DNA from 2 places in the Exiguobacterium sp. NPDC077395 genome. Region 2 is predicted to be linked to the other one. Evidence: predicted binding sites of a transcription regulator. Region 2 holds the regulator's gene; the other holds the start of a gene.
What was found. The regulator Rex, encoded in region 2, represses fermentation and respiration genes when NADH is low (regulators of the CRP and FNR family bind a similar motif). The targets are predictions, from matches to a motif close to TTGTGAAATATTTCACAA.
Positions count from the first base shown of each region.

Region 1 (3,177 bases), on a different contig from region 2:
GTTTTATTTCGGAAGTGAACTCATCGTCTCCCCGATTGTCACACCAATGGACCGACAGCTCCATGTCGCGGGTGCGAACGTGTGGTTGCCGAAAGGGCAATGGTTCGATTTCTTCACGGGTCATCGTTATGAAGGCGACAAGTCGATTCGTGTGTTCCGTGGACTCGAAGGGCAACCGGTTTTCGCCAAAGCGGGTGCCATCATTCCGATGATGCCGCATGAACCGCATGCGAACGAAACGGGGAACCCGAGCGAGCTAGAAGTACTCCTCTTTCCAGGTGCCTCGAACACGTTCACGATGTACGAAGATGACGGGGAAAGCCGTGATTATGAGACGGGGGCGTCACTCGAAACGACGTTCACGCTCGATTGGGAAGCGCGTACGCTTCACATCGAGACATCAGGTGATTTGACACTCGTCCCGGCGAATCGGACGTTGACGATTCTTGTCCGGGGGGTCGTCGGAGAAGGGGACTATGATGCGGAGACGCAGACGTTACACATCCCACTCGGTGAATGGAAACGGGAGCAGACCGTGATGCTTCCGATCGATCTGACACAAAACGCACATCGACTCGACCGTCTCTATCGGTTCTTAGACCGCGCCGAAATCGCTTATGACTTAAAAGATCGTCTGTATCAGATGGCGACCACGAAGACGCGTCTCGAGGCATGGCTGTTTGACCTCCATGCGTTAGAGCTCGATCGTGATTTACAGGACGCGCTATTGGAACTGATGTTGGACTGAAAAAGGGGGGAGACCCCCTTTTGTCATGTCAGAAAACTGTCGGATTTAGAAAGCGCTTTCAATAAAAATCCCACTATACTGAAGATAGAAGAATAGAAATGAGGGGATGAACATGCGACACATGTGGACGATTGACGATTTACGGCAGTTGACGCTGTTTGAGACATGTCCGAGTCGAGCACTTGAACAGTTGATTCCGCACGTCTATTGCCGGACGTATCGGAAAGGACAACTGTTGTTCATGGAAGGGGATCCGCGCGAGCGTGTGTATTTCTTAATGAGCGGTTATATCAAACTCGAACGGATGAACGAGAACGCGACCCATCATTACGCCGATTACGTGAAACCGAAACAATTTTTCCCATACAACGGTCTATTCACAGGGGAAGACTATCGTCATACGGCTGAAGCGGTGACGGATATTGAGGTCATCTACATCCCGACGGATCGCTTTGAGCGGTTCGTGTCCACGCAGTCGAGCATGCTACTCTATATCATTGGCCAGATGAATCGTATTCTTGATTTGCATGAAAGGCGTGTCCAAGAAATCATCACGCCGAGTGCGAAAGAGCGTGTCATCAATACGCTCCATTTCTTAATTGAAGATTTAGGGGAACCGGACGAACAAGGTGTTCGCGTCCGATGCCCATTCACCGCAATCGAACTTTCTCGTCTGTCCGGTACGTCTCGGGAGACGGTTTCGACGATTTTAGCGAAGCTTCGAAAAGAAGATATACTTCGCATCGACGCCCATCAACTTGTCATCGGGCATCCTGAATATTTTGAGCAAGACTTCGATTGACGCCACTCGGATGAGGGCGTCTTTTACATGTTCAGACGAGCGGGGCGTTCGCTTCAAAACGTGGCATATTGTATAATTAGTGATGAATCTCACAAAGCAATGGAATTGTAAATAAAGAAAGGATGAATGCAGTGAAACGACTGCAAGCCCTTGCTTTCGCTGAAAGGGGTCACATCATCGGACTCGTGTTATCCGCGGTCATGATTGGACTATCGATTTTGGCGCAAGCGTATTTAATCGTCGACATCGTCGACCGAATCTTTTTAAAGGATGAATCATTCGAAGCCATCCTTCCGGCTTTGCTATGGCTCGTCGTTGCCTTATTGGCACGAGCGCTTTTTGGATACGTGTCAGGACGCATCGGTGCGAGTTTATCCGAAAAGGCGAAACAGACGTTACGCCTTCAACTGTTGGAACGGTACGCCACGAGTCCGGTCGAGTCATCTTTGACAGGACAATCAGGTAAAAAGGTCAGTGTGTTCATGGATGCTGTCGACGAGGTGGACGCTTACTTCAGTCAATATTGGCCGCAAGTCATCCAAACATCGATCATCCCGCTCCTCATTTTGGTCGTCGTCTTCAGCCAACACTGGATTTCAGGAGTCATCATGATGGTCACGGCACCGTTCATTCCACTGTTCTTCATCATCATCGGGATTGCGACTCAGAAAAAATCAGAAGAACAGATGGAGAAGATGAATCAATTTTCCGGTAAGTTTTTAGATGTGTTACAAGGGCTAACGACGCTCAAGCTTTACAATCGTACGGAGCAAGAAGCGAAGGCGATTGAGAAGAGCAGTCTCGACTTTCGGGATGCAACGATGGTCGTTTTGAAGACGGCGTTCTTATCGGGACTCATGCTCGAGTTCATCTCGATGCTCAGTACCGGAGTCGTCGCGTTAGAAGTCGCCTTACAGATGGTCGTGTGGCAAAACCTCACGTTCTTCTCTGGCTTTTTGATTCTCGTATTGGCGCCAGAGTATTATTTAGCGATTAAAGATTTAGGAAGTGCCTTCCATACAGGACGTGGAAGTATGGGCGCAGCCGACCGAATCTTTGAGGTATTAGACGCCCCGGATGATCGCATCGAATGGGGAACAAAGTCACTTCGTTCACGAACACCAAACCTTGAACTCGAAGACGTCTCCTTCGAATACGCAGGCGGACGCTTTGCGATTCAACCGTTGAGCGGTCGGATTCCGTCCGGCACTCACCTGGCCTTGGTCGGTGCGAGCGGTTCCGGGAAGACGACAGTACTGAACGTCATCTCCGGACTGCTACAGGTGAAATCGGGACGTGTCCTCGTAGACGGTGAACCTCTTCAGTCGTTTGACGAGTCTGCCTGGTATGGAAACATTGCCTATATCTCGCAAAACCCTTATCTATTCGCCGGAACACTTGCCGATAACATCGCCTTAGGTGAAGAGGCCGATGAGCACGCGTTACGGGAAGCGGCCGATGCGGCAGGACTGTCTGAGGTGATTGATCAATTACCGAACGGGATTTGGACGGAGCTTGGAGAAGGTGGATTTGGTCTATCGGGTGGGGAACGACAACGTCTCGCACTCGCCCGTGCCTTCTTTAAACGACCTGGTATCCTCTTGTTCGATGAGCCGACGACCGGTCT
Region 1 is NZ_JBNNHU010000001.1:109,545-112,721, forward strand. Features, by position in the region: gene ACQKD4_RS00650 (TIM-barrel domain-containing protein) at 1-748, shown strand, start outside; gene ACQKD4_RS00655 (Crp/Fnr family transcriptional regulator) at 861-1,550, shown strand; gene cydD (thiol reductant ABC exporter subunit CydD) at 1,673-3,177, shown strand, end outside.
Region 1: the regulator Rex is predicted to act here: its motif matches at 1,628-1,645, upstream of cydD (thiol reductant ABC exporter subunit CydD).

Region 2 (3,177 bases):
CAGTCGTTCCAAATCTCGTCGATGACACGGTTCGCGTCCGACAAGTTCTGCTGCTCCTGATCGTAGTAGCCGATCTCGACGCCGGTCCCGTAGCGGATATCACCGGTAAGGGCGGCTTGTTGTTTCGTCAACACTTTGAGAAGTGTCGACTTCCCGACCCCGTTCGGACCGACGAGAGCGACGGATTCCCCGCGCTGTAGCTGGAAACGGAGATTTTGGGCAATCGGTTCTTCATACCCGATGGCGAGGTCACTCGCGCTCAACACATCGTTCCCGCTCTGTCGTTTGATGGAGAACGAGAGGACCGCACTGCGTTCGTCACCGTCCGGAGCATCGAGACGGTCGACTTTCTCCAGACGCTTCCGTACGCTTTGCGCCCGTTTCGTCGTTGTCGCCCGGGCGATGTTTCGCTGAATGAAGTCCTGCATCTTGGCAATCTCTTCTTGCTGCGACTCAAACTGCTTCTTCTCTTGTTCGTAGAGAGCGGCCTTCTGTTCGAGATACTTCGTGTAGTTCCCGACGAAGCGGCGGCTCCGGTGACGCGACAACTCATAGACGACCGAGACGACACGGTCGAGGAAGTATCGGTCGTGGGAGACGATGAGGACGGCCCCTTTATAGCCGCTTAAGTACTTCTCAAGCCATGCGAGCGTCTCGATGTCCAAGTGGTTCGTCGGCTCGTCCAAGATGAGCAGGTCGGGACTTTGAAGGAGCATCTTCGCCAAGGCGAGACGCGTCCGTTGTCCACCAGAGAGCGTGTCGATCCGACGCTCGAAGTCGTCCGGATAAAAGCGCATCCCGTGAAGGACCGAGCGGATGGTCGCTTCATATTGATAACCGCCACGCTCTTTGAATGTATGCTGCTCTTCATCGTAAGAGGAGAGGAGGCGTTCATACGCAGCGGCGTCATTTAGGATTCGTTCTGAGCCCATGTCGGCTTCCATGCGACGGAGCGTCTTCTCTTGCTCAATCAAGTCCGTGAAGACGGTGAGCATCTCGTTCCAAATAGTCTCGTCGGATTCTAACCCTGAGTCTTGGGCGAGATAGCCGATTGTGACGTCTTTTGGCTTCATGATGTCCCCGGAGTCATAGTTATATTCACCAGCGATGACTTTCAAAAGCGTCGACTTCCCGGCCCCGTTTCGGCCGACGAGGGCGACGCGTTCGCCTTCTTGGATTTCGAGTTTGACGTTTTCTAAAATCGGCTCGACGCCGAAGGATTTGGATAAGTTATTGACTTGCAGTAGGATCAAGTGAAAAAACCCCTTTCTCTCTATTTAGTATACTGTATTTTTCAGCGATTTTAGGTATATTCGTTGAGTGGTCATGTGAATTCGTTTACAATCAAGGTGTATGAAATTCAGATTCGTTTGTAACGTGTCGTAAAAAGGAGGCTCTTTCCGTTGAGTCAAAACGAACCAAAGATTCCACAAGCGACAGCCAAACGGTTGCCACTATACTATCGATTTATTCAAAGCCTGCACGCGTCAGGTAAACAACGTGTCTCTTCAGCAGAACTGAGTGAGGCGGTCAAGGTCGATTCGGCTACGATTCGCCGTGATTTCTCGTACTTCGGTGCGCTCGGTAAAAAGGGATATGGCTATAACGTGCAGTATCTGTTAGACTTTTTCCGAAAGACACTGAATCAGGACGAGATTACGAATGTCGCCTTGGTCGGGGTCGGTCACCTTGGGACGGCATTCGTCAACTATAACTTCCTTAAAAACAATAACACACATATCGTCGTCGGGTTCGACGCAGACGAGACAAAAGTCGGCACGACGATGTCAGGCGTCCCAATTCATCACGTCGATGAGATGGAACAGATTATGAAGCAAAACAAGATTGACGTCGCCATTTTGACGGTACCTTCTGCCTATGCGCAGTCCGTCGCAGACGACTTGGTCCGTTTCGGTATCAAGGGCATCTTGAACTTCACACCGGCACGACTTACCGTACCGGACACGGTTCGCGTCCATCACATCGATTTGTCGATTGAGCTGCAGTCACTCATTTACTTTATGCAACACTATCCAACCGCTGAGGGGGTCCATCAATAATGGAATTACTAGCATCATCACTCGTCGTCGGGATTCCGGGTGGGGCGAGTCTATTCATCATCGCCATCATCGCGCTCATCATCTTCGGACCGAAGAAATTACCGGAGTTTGGTCGCGCGGCCGGACAAACGCTTCGTGAGTTCAAAAATGCAACGAACGGCATGATGAACGAGCACGACGAGAACGACAAGAAAGCTATCGAAAAGAAAGAGCAGTAAGCCATGAATCATCAACCTGATCAAGAGCGGGAAATCACCGATCACTTGACAGAGCTGCGGAGACGACTGATGCTATCTGCATTTGTCGTCTTTGCCTTCTTTTTGATGGCTTTGCCGAGTGTCAAATATGTACTCGCGTACTTGCAAGAAGATCTCGTCGAACGCGGGCTCGAACTGAACGCCTTTGGGGTCGCGGACCCGCTCATGATTTACTTGAACTTGGCGCTCATCATCGGCCTGATTGCGGCGAGCCCATTCCTACTGTATCAAGTGTGGGCGTTTGTCGCACCCGGTCTGCATCCGAATGAACGAAAAGGTACGCTCGCTTATATCCCGATCATCTTCGGATTGTTCTTGATCGGCCTTGCGTTCGCCTACTACTGGTTATTCCCGCTCGTCCTCGATATCTCGACGGACCTCGGGCAAGACCTCGGACTCGAACAAATCATCGGGGCGAACAATTACTTCACGTTCTTGTTGCAACTGACGATTCCGTTCGGTCTATTGTTCCAATTGCCGGTCGTGACGATGTTCTTGACCCGAATTGGTGTCGTGACACCATACTTCTTATCGAAGATTCGTAAGTATGCGTACTTCGCGCTATTCGTAGTCGCGGCATTCATCACACCACCGGATTTGACGTCGCACCTTATGGTGTCATTGCCACTCTTCTTCCTATATGAGATTAGTTTATCGATTTCACGCGTCACCTACAAAGGGGTGTTGCGCCGGGAGAAAGAAGCGATGGTGCAAGAACAGATGGATTTAATGAAACAGATGAATGAGAAATAAGCATCGTTCCGTAAATGGGACGATGCTTTTTATATGCATTACACTGTAGTTCAACTGGTGTTCAAACTTTAGACACTTTTACGTGAAATAGTGAGCATAGTCGTTGA
Region 2 is NZ_JBNNHU010000004.1:13,192-16,368, forward strand. Features, by position in the region: gene ACQKD4_RS13325 (ABC-F family ATP-binding cassette domain-containing protein) at 1-1,253, opposite strand, end outside; gene ACQKD4_RS13330 (redox-sensing transcriptional repressor Rex) at 1,404-2,060, shown strand; gene tatA (twin-arginine translocase TatA/TatE family subunit) at 2,060-2,278, shown strand; gene tatC (twin-arginine translocase subunit TatC) at 2,282-3,070, shown strand.